2 regions of the Sporosarcina contaminans genome follow, and region 2 is predicted to be linked to the other one. Evidence: riboswitches for the same ligand, from Rfam matches in the RefSeq annotation. Region 2 holds a riboswitch; the other holds the start of a gene.
What was found. Region 2 has a riboswitch for cyclic di-GMP ahead of ACFQ38_RS13385 (methyl-accepting chemotaxis protein). Riboswitches for the same ligand answer to the same signal wherever they lie in the genome.
Positions count from the first base shown of each region.

Region 1: linked by a shared signal. The riboswitch ahead of ACFQ38_RS12530 (response regulator) and the one ahead of ACFQ38_RS13385 (methyl-accepting chemotaxis protein) in region 2 are both predicted to bind cyclic di-GMP.

Region 1 covers NZ_JBHTLT010000100.1:890-13,311, reverse strand. The annotation lists gene ACFQ38_RS12540 (polysaccharide deacetylase family protein) at 400-1,329, shown strand; gene ACFQ38_RS12535 (SIMPL domain-containing protein) at 1,496-2,143, opposite strand; cyclic di-GMP riboswitch class II at 2,536-2,619, shown strand; gene ACFQ38_RS12530 (response regulator) at 2,679-3,323, shown strand; gene ACFQ38_RS12525 (hypothetical protein) at 3,364-4,122, opposite strand; gene ACFQ38_RS12520 (hypothetical protein) at 4,193-4,966, opposite strand; gene ACFQ38_RS12515 (hypothetical protein) at 4,991-5,416, opposite strand; gene ACFQ38_RS12510 (S-layer homology domain-containing protein) at 5,708-8,665, opposite strand; partial or broken gene ACFQ38_RS12505 (IS3 family transposase) at 8,871-9,014, shown strand; gene ACFQ38_RS12500 (hypothetical protein) at 9,152-9,274, opposite strand; gene ACFQ38_RS12495 (helix-turn-helix domain-containing protein) at 9,280-10,551, opposite strand; gene ACFQ38_RS12490 (hypothetical protein) at 10,958-11,713, shown strand; gene ACFQ38_RS12485 (hypothetical protein) at 11,788-12,422, shown strand, end outside.
Region 2 covers NZ_JBHTLT010000111.1:1,496-13,010, forward strand. The annotation lists gene ACFQ38_RS13375 (sodium:solute symporter family protein) at 1-123, opposite strand, end outside; gene ACFQ38_RS13380 (SDR family NAD(P)-dependent oxidoreductase) at 149-901, opposite strand; gene ACFQ38_RS13385 (methyl-accepting chemotaxis protein) at 912-2,639, opposite strand; cyclic di-GMP riboswitch class I at 2,739-2,821, opposite strand; gene ACFQ38_RS13390 (TetR/AcrR family transcriptional regulator) at 3,090-3,659, shown strand; gene ACFQ38_RS13395 (SDR family NAD(P)-dependent oxidoreductase) at 3,734-4,672, shown strand; gene ACFQ38_RS13400 (bifunctional transcriptional activator/DNA repair enzyme AdaA) at 4,743-5,333, opposite strand; partial or broken gene ACFQ38_RS13405 (APC family permease) at 5,275-6,602, opposite strand; gene ACFQ38_RS13410 (MMPL family transporter) at 6,885-9,002, opposite strand; gene ACFQ38_RS13415 (hypothetical protein) at 8,999-9,400, opposite strand; gene ACFQ38_RS13420 (sensor histidine kinase) at 9,476-10,855, opposite strand; gene ACFQ38_RS13425 (response regulator transcription factor) at 10,852-11,515, opposite strand, start outside.

The sequences.
Region 1 (12,422 bases), on a different contig from region 2:
TTACAAGAATAAAAACAAAAGAATAATGAGTGATAACGAATCATCTTCATAAAATCAAGACTGGGACAAAACCCAGAACAGTCCACTATGTAGTCGTTGGACAGCTATACGTGTCCTAACAATACAAACTAAACAATGCACATTGCTCTTATCCAAATTCAACATAATTCCCTTTCCCATCGGGCTACTTTTACAGGCATGTATGTAACTTCCTTATAGCAAACAAAAAACACATAACCCATCCCCCAAACGCAAAAGCCTCGTCAAAAACGCATAACACCATTAAATAGACGCTTAATCCCCACCAATCCCACTTTCATCGACGAACGATACATATCCAAGTATTGATCCAATGAAATCGGGAATCTTAAAGCAAACAGAATAGATGGAGGACTTGAGTTGAAAACATATAAATGGATTATGCTCGTTTGCGTTTTGATCGCAGCAATCGGAAGCGCCACTTTTGTAAGCTATGCCACTTCTCTCAGTGCCGATTCGGAAAACGACACGCTCTATAAAAAAATCCAGCTATACGCCAAACAATTTGATATTGAGCCGATCGATGCAAAAATCGATCGGGTTTGGAAGGCGATTCCTGGATACAATGGGCAGCGCATTGATGTAAAAGCTTCGTACAATAAAATGAAGAAAGCCGGCAAGTTCGATCATGCCAAACTTGTATTTGAAGAAGTACCGCCCGCTGTCCATTTGGATGATCTATCACCTCCTCAGCCGATCTTCAGAGGGAATCCCGAAAAGCCAATGGTGTCCTTGCTCATTAATGTTGCCTGGGGAAATGAATTCATTCCGCCCATCCTCAACATTTTGAATGACCATCAAGTGAAAGCAACATTTTTCTTCGACGGTAGCTGGGTGAAAAAGAATCCGGATATTGCTTTGTTAATATACAATGAAGGGCATGAAATTGGCAATCATGCGTATAGCCATCCTGACCTTCAGCAACGCTCCAAAGCCGAAACTTTAGAAGAAATCCAAAAGACAAATGAGGTCATCTACCAAGCAATCGGTGTCCAGCCAAAATGGTTTGGACCGCCGAGCGGAAGCTTCAATCAGCAAACAATTGAAGCCGCACACGAATTGAATATGAAAACAATTTTATGGACAGTCGATACAGTCGATTGGAAAAAACCGAAACCTTCTGAAATGGTGAGACGAGTTGTATCTCAAGTGGAAAACGGCACGATGATTCTCATGCATCCAACTGATCCGGTCGTAAAAGGGTTAGATACAATGCTTACGGAAATCAAAGCGAAAAATCTCCAAATTGGTACAGTCAGTGATCTGATGAGCGAAAAGAGGGTTGATTGACAACTCGTGCCGATGCCTTTCTAAGATACGGTTATACAGCTTCCCCCTTCAAAATAAAATACAAAGGCAGGCCAATCAGAAATAGCCTGATCGGCTTGCCAAAATAATTATAGAAAAATAGTATCTTTTTGTTTCTCATTACAAACACGCATCCAACTCCCACATTTCAATACTCGTACTGCACTCTCATCGTTGATTGGATCATAATTTGCCCCCCTTCAATCGGCGTCGTACTATCCGACATGGCGACCGATTTGAAAGCGACCGGCTGTCCGCTTCTCTCAACTTCAATGATGTTGACTGGTTGAGGGTCTATTTGCAAATGCAATGTTTCTGCAATTGTCCGTGCTTTCGATTGAGCATTTTTTAAAGCTTTAACAATAGCTTCCTGCCTATGGAGCTCAATGTCTTCAACTGAAAATTCTACATTTGTCACCCTGTTTGCTCCATTCGCAACTGCAACATCAATCACAGCGCCCGCTTGCTGAACATCCGTTAGCGTCACTGCAATTGCATTCGTCACTTCATATCCTCGAAAAATTTGTTCTCCATCACGAAAATCATATCTAGGGAAAATCGTATAAGCCACTGTTTGAATATTTTCCCTTGGCACGCCCAAACGAAGTAACGATTGAATTACTTGATTCGTCAAAGCCGCATTTTCCTGCTGTGCCTCTTGCAGCTCTTCGCTTCGCGTATTGATTTCCAAATGAATGGTTGCAACATTTGGCTCAACCGCTACCTTCCCGTTTCCTACAACCGTAATGTGCCGGGAAGTTTTTTTCACCTGCTGATGAATATACGGATAATACAAAGCTTTCTCCTCCATTTGTTTGATTGGCAAAGCATTCGTTTGAAGCGTAGAATGTCAATAAACAACTAGTCAATGGCCATTTCCACAAAGTTCATTAATACAATATATGACTTCATACTCTATCAAATACAAAAACCTTCAACGTATAATGGGGTATAAATACTAACCGTGGGGGATGAATATCGCAGTTTGCATTCATAATTGTCCGAAAATCCCCGCATAGAACTAATCAATCCTATCCGTCAATAAACTGCTTTAGTCCGCCCACTTAAACTTTAAACAATTTGATCTGATCATAAAAATCTACCCAAAAAAACAAAAATAGAATCAATTTACCTCCATAAACTGACAAAGTATTCATTTTTCTTTATATATACTATACATAGTTACTAAATACATTTGGAAACGATGAAATACATCTCTTATTTGGGCACCTAAGATGTATGGAGTTACTGGTGCAACCGGCCTGATTAGACTTCGACCTTTTGTCGAGCTACTCGGGTTTTTATTTTGACGGAAAGGTGGATATGGACGGATGCGTATTGGAATTGTAGAGAATCATCCTGTAATGAGGAAAGGGTTAGTTTCCCTTTTTGCGGCGGATCAGCGATATGAAGTGGTCGGGGAAGCTGATCATAATGCAGATGCAATGAAACTACTTAGTAAAGTTAAGCCTGATCTATTTATCGTCGATTTACAGTTGGGACAAGAGTATGGTTTGGATTTCATCGTTGAAGCTAAAAAAAGAGGATATGCTGGCAAATTTCTCATTTTCACTTCTTCCATTAGTAAAAAAGATTTCTGGAGAGCTCAGGAGATCGGTGTAGAAGGATTAATTTTGAAGGAAGCCTTGCCGGAAGAAATCTTACACGCATTGCAGATCATCCAGAAAGGTCGAAAATATTACGATAGTAGTATTGTTGAGTTCAAAATCAATTCACATCGATTGCATTCGAATCAATACGACAGTATCGAACAGTTAACACCAAAGGAAATGGAGGTTTTATTGAAATTAGGAAAAGGATATTCCAATAAAGAAATTTCACAGGCCTTGTTTATAACTGAGTACACAGTGAAAAAACATGTTAGCCAAATTCTTTCAAAGTTGGAACTATCCGATCGTACACATGCTGCCTTATTTGCAAATGCCATCGGATTAGTAACGTATATGGCAAATTGATGCTAAAAAAGCTTCGCAAATGACGCGAAGCTTTTTAATTTTATAGATCAATCGGTAATACAGCGATTATAGGCTCCTCAACTTCAGTACGTTCCTCTTCCTCAGTTGTTTCATCTGCTGGAATGCTGTCATCTTCTTCATCTGTTTCCTCATCTATAGGCAAATCTATTTCCTCGCCCAACTCGGCATCTGGATTCGTTCCTTCTGCAGTGCCTTTCTCTTCCTCAAGTAATTCTCCATCTGTTTCTTCTGATTCTTCTTTCTCCTTCCCAAGATTTCCTTCTTCTCCAATTGCGTCTGCATCATCATTTGTCTCTGGCATATTTCCATTGCTACCGCCCGGATTCGGATTGGAAACCGGCGGAGTCATTTTACTATAATAGTCTAATTGTGCCATCGCTTCGGCAAGAGCGGCATCCAAGTCTGCTATAATTGCTGCTTTCTCGTCTGTTAGATCAATCTGCAAACCACCAAGAAGATTTGCTGCATAATCTTGCAGCATTTTAACTCGTAAAGCTGTTTCTTCCGCAGTGAATTGTGCCAATTCAGCATCTGCCCGCAATATTTCTTCTCTTATTGCCTCTCTCAATTCACCCATGAGCCGTTCTTTTTCACTCGCTATCGCCTGGTCGATTTGCTCAATCGAAGCTTCCTTTTTCGTTATGAACCAACTCGTAAATAAACTTTGGATATTTTGACCTGCGAACGCCTTATTCATTCCAGTACCAAGCGCTATACTCAGTAATAATACTGCACATAATATACATACTTTTTTGAAGCTTATGTTTGGAAGTTTCATATACACCATCCCTCCGATCAAGGTAAATAAGGACCCCCATACAGCAGGTCCTTATTGTCTTTCGGCGATATTATTTATTAATGCCTTCTACGATTGCATCCAATTCCGCCTGAGCTTCCAATAGAAGTCTCTTTCCAACCATAGTGATGATTTTATCTTGTTCGGCTATCAAGTTATTATTTAACTGCGTGATTTTTGTACGAAGCTCATCGATTTTCGCATCGATCAGTGCCTTAATTTCTTCAATCGTTAAATCTGTATTTTTATCTAACTGTGCTTGAAGATCCTCTTTTGCATATTTAATGGTTTCCTCTAAATCATTAACTGCATTTTCTGTCGTCGCTTTAACGTCTTCAATCATTTTCTTCTGCGCTTCGCTTCCAGCTGTATTTGCATGTTTCTTTAAATCTTCATTAGCATATTCCAATGCTTTTTGGCCAGTTTCATTAATCAACCCTGCGGCAAAATCTTTAAGCGACTTGAATTGGCTCGATAGATAGCTTTCGATATGTGCTTTTTGCTCTTTTATCGAATCGATATGATTTCTGGCACTAGCTTCAATTCCTTTGTTCGTTGCTGCTGTAACGAATTCCCCTCGCTCGCCAATTTTATTTGACGCATCTTCTTTCAGTCCATTATATTCAGTCAAAAGCCCATCAACTTTGCCCTCACCGTAGTTTGCAACAGCTTCGGTAATTTGATTGCTCGATTTAGTAAATTGTGCGTCATACCAATTTTTCAAATGTGTCCCTGCATCTGTTGCACCGAGGGCAACTCCTACTCCCGATAGCAATCCAATCGCGACTGTTCCTGCAATGACTTTTCCTTTAACTGTTTTTAGCATGTAATTCTCTCCTTTGATTATCGTTTACTCATCCAATAGTTCTTCTATCATCTGTTCTACTTCGAATGTGATGTCGGCTTCGATATTAAGCTCGTTGATATAATCATCGAAGCTGTCTTGCTGCAAGTCTGCAACGATTTCATTTAGCTCTTTAACCATTTCAGCCTGTTGTATTTCGATATCTGTTTGTGTATTCTTGATGCTTTCATCACGCAGAATATCAAGGACTGTGTGAAAGGATTTTTTTGATTCCGTTACAAACTGGTTGAAATCTGCTAAACCATCTGCAATTTGTACTCCTGTCACAGTTCCCAAAATCTCGCTTTTTTGCTGAAACGCATCTTCATACCAGCTATAGAGATTCTGTGTTAGATTTGAATATGCATAAATCGTCGTCCCTGCACTTAATAAAATAACTAATAGAATGCAACTTCCTAATACTTTCTTCATCGCTCTGCACCTCTTAATTCATCTCCCCCATTTGAAAGAAAGTTGTATGTTTTTCAAACTATTCTTAGTATAGGTACATTAAGTTCGGACAACCTCCCTCTTACGAGTAATCTTTCAATGGCCAATTCGTCTACTGTAGTATTCTACTTTGGTGTAATTGCTTGTCTAACGAGGCAGCGATATAATTGGAAATCGTCTACTCCACAGATTACAATCCATTGAATGCAAAAAAGGCTTCGCAGAGATTTCTCTCCACAAAGCCTTATTCCTATCCAATTTATCAAATCAATTTTACTTCACATAAATATCTCGATTAAAGATTGCTTCGTTGCCCTCATAATCTTGCACAGGTGAAAATCGATCATAAACTAATCTGACACTTAATTTGTTTCGAAGAGGGTATAAGTCAACGTATTCCGAGTTTCTTGCGCCACGTGAATATTTAGATGAGTCGACTACTTCGATAATATAATCGCCATAATCATATTTGCCATTTCCGTTTGTATCAAAGTAAATGACATCCCTAATTCTACCATCAATCGGCACGTTATCTGCTACTGACGCTCTAATATTCGCTATAAATGTAGCATCCGTCCTAGAGCGCTCTATTGAAGCAATCGAGCTTCCATCTAAAATATGACCATCTAAAGTAATTTCAAGATCATTTGCATCCAATGCTCTGATCGTGTTACTAAATTCTAAGATTAGCGAAGACCCGTCAGGACTGACTGAAGCATAAGTCAGCTCTGGCTGTACTCCACTATAGAATGTTACATTTCCTGCCCCAGGCGATGCAATTGTGTTGCCCGCATTGTCTCGGATATTGTTTACAGTAAATAGCGCCGTTTTAGTTGACGGAATTCCGGATGACGGAACATGCACTGTCACGACCACAGATGTTGCCCGATCAGCCGTTCCAGTGATAGAAGTTGTAACGTAAGAACCGACCGGCAATGCTTTGTTATCCCAAGTATAGTTATTGATGTCTTGGACGGTATCCAAGTTTACACCACTGTCCGCATCAGAAACAGTGTAAGTTGCAGCTTGTTCGCCATAGTAAGATCCGTTTGGCAATGAACCTGTCGTAACCCCTGTAACAACTGGACGAACAGCATCATAAACAGTTCCATTTTCTACGACAAACGTTTGTGTTGCAATCGCATTTGGATTTGGAACGCCTGCTTTATCCACTACTGTATTAGCTGGAATACGCAATTGATACGTACCATTCGGTAATGGATAATGAATGGATAATATATTATTCGTAATCGTTGAGTTTTGCGAGTTGTAGTAATTCAGATTGACCGGTGTAGCCACTCCTGTTCGTTGGTCGATAACCGTTACTGAATTGTATCTGCCCATGGCAATATCTTCCGTAAAGTTCGCTACAATCTTTCCGTCTTTGTATTCAACGTTTATGAGCGCAGGAGCTATCGTATCTCGTTCCAATGTTACATTTGTTGAATACAGCTCGGCATTGTTACCTACCGTATCTTTCACATCCGCATCGACAAACAAGACTGCATTATATTTATCTTGATAAAATGCATTTGTCCCTGTTAAAACAACTGTTTTCGCATCTTTGCCTGCAGCTGCAGTTAAATGAGTAATCGTTCCGTTCGAATGAACAAGGCGCGCTTTTCCTGTAAAGGATGCGATGTTCATTTCTTTGTCGTACGTCAATTCAATCCGGTTTTCGCCGATCACTTTGACATCTTTGACAGATGGCGCTACCGTATCTGCAGTAATTTTAATGGATGCTTCCACCGGGTTTGGAGATGCAAAATTGTTGCCATAGTCTTTCACGTTCAGCAATTTCACCGTTGCAGTTGTACCAGCCTCGATTTGTTTGCTTGCTGTTACATTTAAACGGTTCGGATTGGACGGATCGTTAGTGACTGTAGCAACTGTATCATTGACATATGCAATGACACCCGCTGCGTTAACTGGCTCATCGAATAGCACTGCAAATGAATTCGTTGACGTTTTCGCAGTGGCGGAGCCCGATACAAATTTTGGTGCTACCGTATCCTTCGCCTTCAAGATCTCCGTGTACTCCTCGAACTTCCCGCCATTTGCCGCCTGAATGGCATCTGTCGCTTTCACCGCATATTCTCCGTCAAAAATCCAGTCAGCTGTAATTGTTAATGTTTTTCCATCTTCGGATAGGACACCTGTTAGTTTTCCTGGGTTCGTTGTCGAACCGGATACCGATGTAAACATAATGTTTCGTACATGATTGGTTCCATCTAAGACAGAAGACTTCGAAACTGCAGTCGCAAATTTCACTTCGACTTGTTTCGCATTGATTGCCTTCACTTCTGTTACGAAGCGATCATCTGCTGCATAGTCAAACTTCATTTCAATCGTTTTTTCAGCTGTCGAATCACCTTTTGTAAGGGTTACGACATAGCTTCCTGCCTCTTTTCCTTCAGCTGCTTTTGCAGTGACGCCTTTTTCAGCTATGAGAGAATCTACATATTTTTGGACGGCTGCCAATTTGTTTTGAGCAGTTGCCGATGGGCCGCCAGAAACTGTGACCGCACCCGCTTTTATTTGGTCGGCAGCTGCATCGACCGCCACTTGATCCTCATCTACTTTTGGCGTTACAAACGCTTCTCCTCTAAAAACAAATGAAGCCATTTGACCACGTGTTACAAATGCGTTTGGTGAGAAAGTAGTCGGTGTTGTGCCTGTCGTAATATCATGTGCATAAAGTGTGCGGACAAATTCCATATGCCATTGTCTTTCATTAATATCCGTAAATGGAAGATAGATCGGCTGATCCTCCAAATCAAATCCAAGCACAAGGATTTTGGACATTTGCGCTCTTGTTAAGCTATCATTCGGTCTAAATGTATTATCCTCATAACCTGAAATGATACCCTCTTCAACAAGCGCAGCGATATATTTATAATACGCATTCGTCTTGCTCACATCTTTGAAGCCCGGATCTTTCACATTATTTGTATCCAAATCCAATACCATTGCCAACAGCTTTGCCGCATCTTGTCGTGTAATGTTCTGGCCTGGCTTGAACGTACCATCCGCATATCCGCTAATCATACCAGCCGCAGAATATTTCATAACCGCTTCGTAAAAGTGATGGCTTGGTATATCCCTTACATCAGAAAATGATGGCGTTTCCGCCTTTGTATGTACTGGCGCTGCCGCAACAAACGCTCCACCAACTACTGCCGTTGCCAATGTCGCTTTGAATGCTTTTTGATAGCTCTGTTTCTTCATCATTAAACCCCCAACCCCTTTATATAATTATGTTTCTATCACAAAATTTAACGTAATAATAGCAATTTACTAACCTATTATCAGTATAATTTAACTGGAAGTTTTGTGCAACTTGATGTATAGGACTGTAGCAGGATTTGATTTGTCTGGAAAGATAAAAAATAAAAAAAATCCAGCATATCGCTTAAACTGTACCTTATAAGATGGACGTCGAGGAAACTGTTGGGACAACGCATCCCAAGAATCGTACTTTGGGCATTTTAAAGATGAAACCTCTATAAAAGAATGTGTAACATTAGAACAGGTAAAGCAAGAAACCATAAGATATATGACGTACTACAATTATTATTGAGGTCAGTGGAATTTTAAAAAGCTACCGCCTGTAAAATACAGACAGTAGCTTCAGCAATCCTTTACAAAGGGCACAGTTTACCTTGTATAGCTGACTTTCTTTTAACAATAGACAACTTCTGGCGAATACACTATGAATTAGTTCAATACATGCGGAGGCCCTACATCTGGCTCATTTTGAATTTCGATATCAGCTGGGCTCCATGCAAGACATAGCATAATGCCAAATGCAAAACTTAAATAGATGATCCGCTTCTTCAATTCCTTCACCTCCTTTCCCTTGTGAGTCGTTCATAAGCGACAATGCATAATGTCTGGCATTCGTGTGCTAACTTATATCTTTTTCGGTTTGCATAATAGAGTGCCATATGCCGTGACGCATCTTTCAACTCTTTCCATTCTTCATGAGAATAAAAATAACGGATGCACAACAGCATACTCTGTTCATAGCGTTGGAACTCATGAACTGCATGGAACATCTTTGCTTCAAAGTAATTTAATTGCATGCATTCCCTTTCCGACAATGGCATTCGCCGGATTAGCCTAATGATTTCCCCAACTGCCATGAAGTCTTCCATGCTGTTCAATATCGTTAGTTTCATTTTGTACGATACAAATAGATTGGAGCTATTCAATCGCTGCTTCATTTCTATGCTTTGGTTAATCGTTTTAAGTGCGTCATAGTAGTTTTTTTCATGCCATTGGACAATCGCCAAATTGTGATAAAGCCTTGCAGTCGTTTCGTTTATTTGTCCGCCTAATACACTCAATCCCTTTTTAATATGTGGAAAAGCTTCAGCATATTTTTGTTGTTCCAAGTACAAAGCGGCAATTAAATTATAGCAATCGCCGGTGGCAGTCCAATCATGGAGCTCCAAATACCCATGCTGTGCTTTATAAGCATATTGAAGTGCTTCGGCATAGTCATATAAATGATAGAGTGCGAGTGAAATATTGTAATAGATCTTCGCTCTTGTATAATCATCTTTTATCATTTCAAGGGCGTCTTTGAATTGTTCTATGCTTTGTAGATACTGTTTATTGAAGTAATCATACAAGCCTAAGATGTATGTGGATATTCCATTCAGTGGTGTTCCAAGAGTCTTAATTGAATTCCTGGGGATGTGGGCAATTTCTGTAGAGTAGTGTTTCTGGGCTTCGGTTATTTGGCCAGCTTTTACCAGTTCGGCGTATTGCAACAAGTTATAGATAGCTTCTTGCGATAATGATGGAATGTACGTAAATTTGGTGGCATGTTTTGCTTTAAAACGGGGAAGATCTTCCATGTTTTCTCTGAGCAGATGTTCATACTTCATCAATACGCTTTGCAGTTCTGAATCATGCGTATGATGCTTGTACAAATATGGAGCTGGAACGTTAAACCGATCGGCAAGCAATTCAAGAACATCTTTAGAAGGCTCAAAACGTCCACTTTCAATATTGCTATAATGGGAGGCGGAAATAATACCGGTACTCGCCTCCTTTTGAGACAATCCTACTGCTTCCCGTAATTTCCGGATTCGGATGCCGATATGCATAAAATTTCCTCCAATCCATCTTCTTACATTTAATTGTAATGAAAAGCTCATATACTTTCAAGTAAATAATTTAATAATTACATATATTCTAACTTTAAAATTTGATTTGCCGATAGACAAATGATTCTTCCTTCCTTTATATAGAAGAAACGATCTATTTTTTTCTATTAACTTTTTCTTTTTCTCCCCGATTTCATAGCTGTTCAATAGGTTGATTTGCTAATTGTTTTGTCAAATAAACAAATGAAATGTCGTTTCTTCCACGTCCCGCTCTACGTCAGTTCATTAATTATGTATTTAACCAATATTTAAACTATTCTATACAAGATGCTATACTAATAGTATGTTGGACAACATACTATTAGAAGGCGGACTGGCCAGCCGGCTTCCCAAAGGAGAAGAGATCATGAAAAAGGTTGTCACATTTGTCTTGGCAGGGTTCCTTGTTGGTAGTACACAGTTTTCCGTCCAAGCATCAACCATCTCGTACGCAGATCAAATCGTCTCCATGCAACCCGGCGTCACAGCGGAAGAACTCGCTGAACAAGTGGAAGAGTTGGTCCTTTCCACCGGTATGAGCGAGGAAGAAATTTACGAAGCAATGTATAAAGAGATTGAAAATCAAAATGAAATGGCAGCTTTGGAAGCAAAACAACTATCCGAAGAATATGAAGATTACTCTGCTTCTGAAGATGCGGAAATCCAAGGTGGCGGCGGATCCGCGCTTTACATCGTCGGTCCGAGCTCTCGTGGGGATTTTTATTATACCCCTTCCGCAACCGCATACGTGAATCATGGGCATGTCGGTTTATACTATTCCAGCAATGTTATCGTGGAATCAATTTACCCTTCAGGCGTTCGCAGTATTTCAGCGAACGTTCGGAAGGTAGATAAAGGGGCTGTTGTTAAATCGATATCAACAACCCTTAACAACAAAAATAACGCCACATCATGGGCTTACAGTCAAATTGGTCAACCATATTCGCTCAATTTCGCCAACAACCGCAATACAGGCCATAACGGTGCTAAAAACTGTTCAAAGTTGATTTGGTCGGCATTCAAACTGAACGGTAACTTGGACCTTGATGTCGATAAAGGGTTCGGCGTATATCCAAGGGATGTACGTGACGCACCGCAAACACAGCTTAAGCGCAAAATTTAAAGTATCGCGGAACGAAGCAATACCCACGACTCCAATGGTGCTTCGTTCCGTTTCCCCTTAGGAGGCGGAAAGCTATGAATAAAAAGTGGTTAATTGGTGGACTGATCTGTTTGATCGCTATTATTTGCGTTTCTTTTTTCGCTTTCAACCGGCAATCTTCTATTTCTACATTATCTTACAAAACATTACCCCCACAGCTTATCGAGACTACAAAAACGATACTATATTTCTCCACAACTGCCGATCAGGATATGAACCGTGACGGACTGAGCTTTGCCGTGTTCGTTGACAATAAAGGTGATACGGATATTTACGAAATGGAAGGGTTAGAGTTAGGCACCGTTCTTGCAACAAACGACGCATTTTTTATGGAGGATCGGAGCAATGTATTTTTGATAAATTCTACGGGATTGAAGACATTTCCAATGGAAACTGAAGAGCATACTGGGGAGGTGACGGGTTTTCAAGATGGACTATTTTATAGTGTGAATAATTCTGGCTTTACCCAAGATGGCGGCTACTCCTCAAGAGTTAGATTCGGCGATGAAAACGGCTTTGACACCATGTCCATTCCATATTATTTACATATGTCCGGCATTGCAGACGGAGAACTGCTCATGGTGACGGATGAATCTGAGGAATCTGAGGAAATTTCATTGCAACGAATGCCGCTCCAAAGAGACATCGAGATCGAAAAAATCGTATCCCT
Region 2 (11,515 bases):
GACAGGCAGTGGCATGCTCCATCCTGCTACAATCAAATCTTCTGCTGTGTTAACCCGTTTATAGCCTTTGTAACCAATATAGTAAATAAAAATCAAATACAAACCAAATACAACAATATTCATCGTTCCGTATACTCCTGTCTATTTCTTAGCCGTTCATGACGACGCCGCCATTTGGCGTTAAAATTTGTCCTGTGTAGAAATTGGCGTTGTCCGACGCTAAAAACAAGACGCTCTTTGCAATTTCTTCCGGTTGAGCTAATCGCTTAAGCGGATATTTAGCCGATTCTTCTTCGACGTAATTGTCTCCGAATGCGCTCAAAATATTTGTATGTGTGCCGCTTGGCGCTACCGCGTTCACCAAAATATTGGGTGCTAATTCACGCGCCAAAGCTTTGGTAAACGCATTAATGCCGCCTTTTGCTGCAGAATAATGGGTGAACTCTTCACAACCTAAACTGCCGATATCAGAAGAGATATTAATGATTTTTCCTTTGTTTTGCTGCTTCATTCTCTTTGCAGCTTCACGGCTATTATTGAAGCAGCCGTATAGATGGACTTTGATCATTCGATCCCATTGTTCATCTGTCATTACCGTAATTGGAGCATCTTGTGCAAATCCTGCATTATTCACTAAAATATCGATGCAGCCAAGCTGTTCGTCCATATAGGCAAACATGTCTCGTACTTTGCTTGAATCCGATACATCCGCAAGGTAGGTCAAAGCACGGACTCCGAATTTTTCAGCCTCTTGGCGTGTTTGTTCGGCAACTTCTTGATCACCAACAAAATTTATTAACACATTTGCTCCGTACTCAGCAAATTGCAATGCAATTGCTTTTCCGATTCCCATACTGGAGCCGGTAATCAGTACATTCTTTCCTGTAAGCCCTAAGTTCATTTTTTTCACCTCATAGTTCAAATCGTTTAATCAGTGACTGCAATTCTTCAGCCGTTTTGTCCAATGACTCAGAAGCCTCGATCACTTCTTGCATCGATTTTAGTTGTTCTTCTGTTAGTTTCGATACATTCATAGAGAGTTCAGCCGATTGCTGTGATGCTGTTTTCATATTATTAACGGATGCCGCCACCTCTTCAGAAGAAGCGGAGATTTCCTGTGAAGCTGCGGAAATCTCTTGGATTTGACCTGCAACTTGTTCGGCGGAATTGACAATTTCGTGGAATATGTCCCCGGCTTTTGCTGTTTGATCCATCCCAACCCGCACATTCTCTTTTCCTTTTTCCATTACTAATAGCGAATCGTTTGAATTCGATTGGATATGGTTAATGAGCTTATAAATTTCTGAAGCCGAATGAGCAGATTGCTCTGCCAACTTCTTAACTTCCCCTGCTACAACAGCGAACCCTTTGCCATGCTCACCAGCTCTTGCTGCCTCTATTGCCGCATTCAACGCCAATAAATTCGTTTGTTCAGCAATATCTGTAATGAAATCTACAATGTTGCTAATGCGATTGGAGTTTTCATTCAAACCTTGAATTGTTTCATCAATTTGGTTGACTGATTCATTGATCAATTGCATTTGGGCAATAACTTGCTGAATGACCTCATTTCCTTCCTTCGCAGCATTTGAAGTGAAGTATGAGGATTCCGAAACGGTATTCGCTGATTCTGCGATTCGTTGAATGCTCATTGCAGACTCTTCCATAGCAGAAGCTGTTTCAACTGTCATAACCATCGTCGTCTCAGCATTTTTCGCAAGATGATCGACTTCTTTTGAAACATTCGTTGCATTTCGGTAAGACTCTTCAGCAGTTGTCGTCAGCTGAGTCGCAGACGATGCAACGATGTTTGACGTATTTCGGATATTCATAATGACGTGCTGTAAATTGGACACCATCTCTTTAATAGAGCCAGATAGTTTTCCGACCTCATCTTTTGATTCTTCCAATTCCACATCACGCAAATCGCCGCCCGCTACTTGATTGGCAATAACAACAGCTTTGTTTAACGGGCTGAGCAAACGGAGAATTGTAAAGAACAGAACTGCAAACAAAACAACAAGCCCAATGATTGCAATGACAATTTGCTTCGTTATGCTTTTTTGAATAATTGCTTCGATATAGTCAGCCGAATAGTCGATACCTAAGACAGCAATTGTATTGCCATTTTCGTCTTTTATTGGACTAAAGACCGTTCTCCATGACCCAAATGTATCTTCAAAGATACTTGTCACTTCTGGTCGATCATTTTCAATCGCAAGCTTTGCAGCTGTCATATGAACAGGTGCAATATCAGTGAACAATTCACCGACGTTATAGACATCTCCCAAATTATTTGTATAGCCGACAGGGTTGACGCCGCCATCTTCCATCTTCCAAATATAGCTCCAAAACATAATACCTTGCTGATCCAAAATATAGTCCAAGTGATTTTGCATTTTCACAAAATTCGAATCTGATTCATCTTTTGCATCGAACAACTTCTTTACATCTTTCGAATCAAGCTGCATCGCTGTCAAGAGACCAACGCTTTTAAGCTCTTGCTCAAGATCGCCTTCCAACTGATTCTTCAATTGGGAAATGCTTTGTGTAGTTGTTACAGCAAATAATGCAATGACAATCGCGAAAACAGTAAGCAATAATTTGAATTTAAGCGGAATGTTTTTTATAAAGCGCATGCCTTTCTTTTCCTCCTACTAAAAATAGTTTTTATAAATAAAAAAGCCTTTTCCAAATTAGAAATAGGCAAAATTAAAAAACCAGAAAAATGTCTAGTTTCATGCAGCTCAGCCATCATTGCATTAGCTTTAGACCTGGAGCTTTGCGTCCCTTTCTTTCAAAAGGTTTGCCAACTATAGTACTTAAAAATAGTAACATAGACTTTTTTAGTTAGCAATAAAAAGTACTATTTTATTTCGGTTTTTTAGTTACATACTACCTACCAAGTATAGGATATTTGAACCTTTAAAAAGAAACCGTTTTCTTTCCTTTTTTATGAATAAACGACTTAACATCGGTAATTAAATAGTTCAATTTACCTTCTAATTACAAAACGCACATTTATTAATTGACAATAATTGAATAGATCGCTACTATTTATTTGAACAGTGGTCAAATGAGGAGGTACTATGTCATCTCAAAAATCTGCGCAACGTGATCTCAGTCGAGAGATGATCATGGATGCTGCAAAGGATTTATTTATCGTAAAAGGATATCAGCACGTTTCGATGCGGCAAATCGCGAAAGAGCTTGGTTATAGCCACGGAGCTATTTACTATCACTTTAACAGTAAAGCAGAGTTGTTTTACGCACTTGTGGAAGATCATTTTAGCATGTTAGAACAAAAGCTGAAAGAGATCGCACAAGCCCCTCTCGCTCCAATTGAAAAACTAGAAGCCATTTTACTTGGCTATATCGAATTTGGCTTAAATCATCAAAGCCATTATGAAATTATGTTTTTAATCAAAGATGAGGAAGTGCGAAATTTCCTTAATCAGAGCCCGAATGAAACGTATGAGCTATTTGCGCAAACCGTGCATAGTTTGTGTGAGAAACAGCTATCCATTCAAGAGATTTGGTCTATTTTCTTAGCCTTACATGGTTTTGTTACTCACTATTTGCGCCATGTTATCCAATATGAAGAGGTAAGGGATATGGCGAAAGCACACGTCCAGTTTTTATTGAAAGGGATAAATTAAAATGAGCCATTTGCGTGGCTTTCTTTTATCACTTCATTTGAACAGTGGTCAAATAATAAATTGGGGGTTTATATATGAATAGAGCACTTGTATTAGGAGCATCCGGCGGTATGGGTTACGCGATTGTGAATGAATTAAGCAGCAGAGGTGTGGAAGTGACGGCATTTGCACGCTCGGAGCAAAAGCTGAACCACTTGTATGGTGAGCGACCGGAAATTACGATTCAAACAGGGGATATTTTTAACTTACACGATGTCATTGCTGCGTCCGAAAATACAGATATCATTTTCCAAGCGGCTAATATCCCTTACCCTGAGTGGGAAGATAACTTGCTCCCTTTCATTGGCAATGTTTTAAAAGCTGCAGAAACCCAACAAACCAAGCTCATTTTGATTGAAAACATTTATGCTTATGGCAAATCAACCGGTGCCAAAATGACGGAAAACACACCAAAGCAACCGACTACGAAAAAAGGTAAAATTCGATTGCAAGTAGAGCAGATGGTTAAACAATCAAATGTGCCAGCAATCATTGCTCACTTTCCAGACTTTTACGGACCGAATGCGGAAAATACATTATTGCATTTCACATTCAAAGATGCCGTTCAGCATAAAAAGGCAATGTACATCGGTAACCAAAAGATTAGCAGGGAGTTCATTTACACACCGGACGGGGCCAAAGCTGCGGTCAATTTATCTCTGCAGAGTAATGCGTATGGCCACAACTACAATATTCCTGGGTTTGGTGTCATTACCGGAGAAGAAATCGTTCAGATCATCCGAGAACTTTCCGAATACGATCGACCTGTTCGGACTGTATCAAAAAATATGATTCGATTCTTAGGTCTTTTCAATGCAAATATGCGCGAAGTCGTCGAAATGTTCTATTTGAATGAAGAGCCGGTTGTGTTGGATGGTACGAAATACGAAACTGAAATCGGTCCTCTGCCTCGCACATCCTATCACGAAGGAATCAAACAGACATTACAATACATGACAGCGCAAAGTGAATAGTCGAAAAAGCGCCACTCCCGTATAAAGGAAGTGGCACATTTCATTTATTTGAAAAGCAATACATTCAGCCCTACTTTTGATTTGAACAATTTCTGACATGAAGAGTACGAAATTGGTTCGGTGAGAATCCTGTATTTCTTTTAAATGCACTGTAAAAACTAGAGATACTTTGATACCCTATTTGATAACCAATCTGTGTGCTATTAAACTGCGTAGTTAAAAGTAATTCCTTCGCTTTATTAACCCTAAATTTTTCTAAGTACATTCGAGGTGTGCATCCTATTCGTTCTTTAAAAATCCGATTTAAGTGAAAGCGACTAACTCCCACATTTGATGCAATATCGTCTAAAGATAAGTTTTGAATATAATTATTTTTTATCAAGCAGATCGTATCTTCTAAAATAAAAGTAAGCGGATCATATTTACTTACACATAAATCAGGTCTACATCTTTTACACGGTCTATAACCAGCCTTTTGGGCTTCATCAGCAGATCCAAAAAAAGAAACATTCTCATCGTTCGGAATCCTAGACTTACAAGAAGGACGACAGAATATCCCTGTTGTTTTTACTGCATAAAAGAATACCCCATCATATGTGGCATCACATGATATGGTTGCTTTCCACATTGTATCCTTTGAAAGGTAATATTGATGACTCATTGGACTTCATGCCCCCTTATAGGCAAATACCTTTTTACTCAAATTCATATATACTGCATAAATTGCTAACACAACTAATGGTACAAATATATATAACCGAAAAAATGGAACGACCAAGAAACATAAAATCAAAGAGGTCAAGGATGCCCACCATGATAGTGTGTTCCTTTTAAATAATTTAACGCCTGCCGCCATCGAAAGAATATAAACTATTACCCCGAGTGAGGTTGGAATAAATAAAATATCATCAAATGTCAGTGTTAAAGCTTTCGTCACGATCACACCAGTTGTCGAAAAACAGATAATAAATAATACCATTCGTCTTGGAATATGAGTAGTTACATGTCGTTTTGAAAAAAACTTTGGGAAAGCCCCATCCCTACTTAATGAATATCCTAATTGCGTAAGGCTAGCTACAAAAGCATTAGATGTCCCTGTACAAATAATTAACGCCAAAATTGCAGTGACGGTTTTGGCCCCTACTCCTATTGTTTCTTCCATCATAACACCAATTGGAGATAGGCTGCTTTCTTGATTGCCATACGTTGCTGTTCCAATTGTTACAAGGCTTAATCCTAAAAATAGTAGTCCTATTATAATTGCACTAATCATTGAAGCTTTGACAATATCTTTTTCTGGCCTTTTAAAGTGCTCGGCCAAATTACAAATTGCTTCCCACCCGAAAAAGGACCAGAAAATAACCGTTATAGCACTTCCCACTGCAAACCATCCATTTGGGGCAAATGGTATGAAATTCTCCCATTGTATTCTTGAAAAAGAAACAAATACAGCTACCAGCAAAAGAATCAGCAATAAAGAACTCAATGCCAATGCAACTTTCCCACTAACATTTACGCCATAATAATTGAACGCCCCTGCAATGATTAATATCAAAATGGCAACCACTGCTGTTGTGAGACTTGATAATCCAAATGCCTGACTGACATAATAGGCGCCAGTTAAGGAAACGATTGTTTGACCGACTGCCGCTGTTACAAAGTAAAACCATCCAACGATATTGCCAAAATGAAACCCGAAGGAATTTCTTACAAAAATTGCTGCTCCACCAGCATCAGGGTACTTTCTTGCTAAACGAGCGAAGGAGTAAGCAAGTGGAAAACTAATTAAAATGACAATCAACCAAGACAATATAGATGCAGGACCTGCTATTGATGCAGTTATTCCAGATAAAAAAAGAACACCCGAACCTAATATAGCAGCAATATACAACGCGACTCCTTGATATAATCCAATTGATTTGTTATTCATAGGCTCATCTCCTTTATAGTAAGTAGTGTACTAATAAGAAGATGAACAATTCTTCCTGTTTTTTGCGGTTCAATTCTCGATTTAAAAACGTTTGACTCGTTTTTATAAACAAAAATATAGATAATCTATTGGATAACAAAATAATCGTAATGGTAGCCACTTCTCTGTGCCTTTCCATCTTGCTATTTTAAGAGTTACCCCCCTATGGATACTGACATTACTCTAAAAGAGGAAATAAAAAAGATGCCACTCCCGTATAAAGGAAGTGGCATTTTTCATTGATTACATACGCTTCGGCCAAAAACTCCATTTGCCTAACAATACTAATATTGAAGGAATTAGCAATGGACGGACGATAAACGTGTCGATTAAAATGCCAAGCGCCATTATGAAACCGAATAGCTTTAATTCATAAATCGGCATCGTCGCAAGCACTAAGAATGTCGCAGCTAAAATGAGCCCTGCAGAACTGATGACCCCTCCGGTACGCTCTACCCCTTTTCGCACTGCATCATCAAAAGACAACACTTTCATCTCTTCCCGGACCCTCGCGATAAGCATAATGGAATAATCTACCCCCAAAGCAACAAGGAAGACAAATGCATAGAGCGGAATCCTATAGCTAAGCCCATCAAGGTCCAAAAATATGCCGAACAGGAAGTATGCTAAACCGACTGTAGCCGCAAACGACAGCAAAATGCTTCCAATCATGTAAATCGGTGCAACGATTGACTTCGTTTGGAGACCTAACATAATTGTAATCAACACCGTCATTAGTATCATGACCATCCACGTGTCACGATCATTGATGTCTCTTAAATCAGCATTGATCGCCGTTTCGCCAGAAATATATAACATCGCATCCGTTAGATTAGCACCTTTTAAGATCTGTTCACTATCTTCGCGAAGCTTTAAGACCGCATCAAATGCTTTCTCATCATACGGATTGCCTTCAAATGTAATCGAGAATTTCGCCGCGTTACCATTCTCATTCAAAGGGTTTCCTTGCGTCGTTATTTGAGCTATGGCGGGATTTTCTTCTATTCGTTCAATTACTTTCTGTAACTTTTCCATCCCTAGTTCATTTTCCGAAACGATGAATAATGTTCCCGGCGCTAAACTTCCTTCTGAAAAGTCCTCTCCTAACCGCTCGTACCCAACTCTTGATGAAAGATCTTCCGGAAATGATGCAATTAAGTCGTATGACTCTTTCATATTTGTCATATTCCAGGCACATAACGCAAGCAGCAATAGGATTGGAACCATGAATTGCCAAGGTTTTTTTGTGACAACAGCCGCCACCTTGCCCCATATCGTTTTCTTTTCAACGGTTGTTTCTCCATATTTCGGTATGACTGGCCAAAACGCTTTCCTTCCAATCACTGCAAACAATGCCGGCAATAACGTCAATCCTGCAATAAGCATTGCACCAGCAGCAATTGCGAACACGGGTGCAAAGTTACGGTATGGCTCATAAAGGGCAAAGAATAAAGTTGCTACACCTAACACAATCGTGCTGCCGCTGAAAAATATTGGTTCTTTAACATGGCGCATCGTTTCCCTCATCGCTAAATTAGCATCTTCATGCACTTTTAACTCTTCCCGATAGCGAGAGAAAATTAGCAAAGAATAATCCGTTACGACCGCAAATAACAGAATCGTCATAATCGACAATGCTTGGCTATCTACGCCGAACCAGCCTTGTGCGGTTGTAAAACCGACAATCCTATCGACAACTGCGTAAACGATTCCCGCTCCAACTAAAGGAATCAACGTCAATAGAGGCGAACGGTAAATGATTAATAACAAAACTAAAATAAGCCCGACTGTAGATAACAACAAAACAATATCCGCTTGGCTAAACAGCTCAACCGCATCTGCAGCGATACCAGCAGGCCCCGTCCAAGACAATTCAATTCCATCCGCGACTTGATCTACAACAGTTTCCTTAATGGATTGGACTAATTTGTTCATGTCCTTTCCTTCAAGATTTTGCGGCAATGATAAAGGAATGAAAAACGTTTCCTTATTCTCCGATAAAAACGCGGCGCGCTGCTCAGACTGTAATTGGGATAAAGGAATGACATCTATCTCATCAAACGCATAATCCTCAGTCAAAGATTCTATCGCTTGTGCGAAACGGATCATCTCTTCATCTGACAGCTCACCGTCTTTGTGGAAGACTGCAAAGAGCGGGATGCCCCCATCATTCGGAAAATACTTTTCCAACTCATGCGCAGCCACGATCGATGGTGCATCTGAAGGCAGGCCTGAGTCTTTATTGGCAATGACATGCTCCTTACTTCCCGGCGCAAGTGCTGACAGCACAATTGCAATAACGAGCCAACTCCCTATGAAGAGCCACCAAAGACGATTTCCTTTTAATTTTCCCTCCGTCATGATCTCCTTCCTTCTTTTTCAATAAGGAATGTCAATAAAACAAACAGTACAAAGCTGATAAGCAAGATGCTTCCGCCAACAATATAGAAAATGAGCGAGAATGTTTCATTCACACCGAATGGCTGCATGAATTGGAACCACATGCCCGCTGTTAAACCGATTGAGCCGATAATCGCTGTAAATGCATGAAAAGTAACCAGCTTTTTAGCCCTTACCTTAAACAGCTTATAGAATATGCCCCATGCAAATACCGATAACCATCCGACAACTAAAATATGCGCGTGTATCGGTCTAAATGCATAAGATCCTGCCCCAGCCATATGAGAACCTAAAAATGCCCCGATCAACCCAAAAATTGCTGAAATTCGAATTAGCCGTATACTCCATTTTTCTTGCAAACCGAATTCCTCCTCTTTCTTTCAAGTTATAGCTTTATCTTAAAGAGGCAACATGAACGGAACATGAACAGCATATTACAATTTGGGAAGAACAATCGTAAATGTCGTGCCAACACCTTTCTCACTATCAATATAAACCGACCCTTGATGAAGCTGGACAACTTGCTGGACGATGGACAACCCTAAGCCGGTTCCTTCTGTTTTGCTTGTGCGAGACACATCCACACGGTAAAAACGATCAAATACTCTTGGCAAATGCTCTTGTGCAATCCCGATGCCTTCGTCACGCACTTCAATTTTCACCTGGTCTTCTCCATCAGTTAAAATGATATCTACCGCGCTTTTCTCTTCTGTATATTTCAATGCATTGGAAAGTAAGTTTTCCCATACCTTTTCAAGAAACGCAGGATCCCCTGTAAACGCTACTTCATCCAATTCCATTGAAACAGCAATTTCTTTTTCTTCAGAGAACCATCGATATTTGCGCACTGTTTCTTTAATTTGCTCATCCAGCCGAAACGACTTCGGGTGTAAAGGGGATGATAACTGATCCAAAGAGGTCAATAATAGCAACTGTTTCGTCAAAGAAGATAGCCTTTCCGTTTCGGATTGAATGACAGCTGCGTACTGTTTTCGATTCATTTTTGATAAATCTTCATTTTTCAACAAATCCGCATACCCCTTTATATTCAATAAAGGAGATTGAAAATCATGAGATACATCGCTAATGAATTCTTTTCGTATACGATCATTCTCGCTTAATCTTTCCGTCATTTTTTGAAAGCTGTGAGCTAACTGCCCGATTTCGTCTTTTCGATGAATATCGAGCGTCCCTGTGAATTGCTCTTCTCCTACTTTCTTTGTAGCTGCAGTAAGCTTTGTAATTGGTTCAATCAATTTCTTAGCAACAATCAGCATGGAAAGCAAACTGAACACCGCCATGACGACAACCATGCCGCCTAACAGAAAGTGGACCTCTGTAAACAGCATTTTAATATTTGGACGCATAAACAGTGCATATTTTTTCCCATCTACTTCAAAAGGGACACCAACCGTATTCGCAAGCTGATCGGAAAAGAAGCCTGTCATGAACGTCTCCGTCTTCAAATCGCGCATGCCGTGATATTGCTCCCCATTTAGTACAAGCTCAACTGGCTCCTTACCTAAATTTTGCTTGCGGAACGGCTCACCATAAAAAACCGCTTTCCCATCTTCATCTACAACATATAATTTATAGCCAACTGCCGCCTGTGTTTCAAAGAAATCAGTCAGACTCGCAGCATTGTCCGACTCGATGTAATGGGCAAGTGAAGTAGCGATATTCATGTTCTTTTCGTCATTTTTGCTTTTCAATTGTTGGTGATAATATGTATTAACGACTAAAAACGCGACAAGAGCACTCGTCATCATAATGCCAGTCGTAAAGGAAAGGAACTTTCCGTATAACGACTTCATGGAGCGTCCACCTCTAATTTATAGCCCACTCCTCGAACCGTGACGATTTTTACCTCTTCGGGCAGTTTATCTCTCAACCGTTTAATATGGACGTTCAACGTCTGTTCGTCCCCTTCATAGTCATAGCCCCACACTCTTTCGATAAGAAAATCTCTTTCAAATACGTGATTCGGTTTAGATGATAGAAGCGACAACAGCTCAAATTCCTTCAAAGGCGGCAAGAGTACTTTCTTTCCAATAGATACTTCATAGCTTTGGCGATTGATTTTCATCGGACCAACTTCAATGATCGTATCAACCGCTTTGTCGTAGCGCCTTAAAATAGCGTTTATGCGGAACAGCAATTCTTTCGGCTCAAACGGTTTTACGACATAATCATCGGATCCCGCCAAAAATCCTTTTTCCTTATCTTCCAATTCGCCTTTCGCAGTTAGTAATAAAACCGGGATATCCGCCTCTGCCCGAAGCCTCTTCGTCAACGTATAACCGTCCATCTTAGGCATCATGACGTCTACAACAGCGAGATCAGGCAATTCCTCATCTAAGAAGGCTAACGCCTCCAAGCCGTTCGTTGCTTTTATAACTTCATAACCCGCTTGCGATAAATGGATATTTACAAGCTCCAATATATTCGGATCATCATCGACTAATAAAATTTTC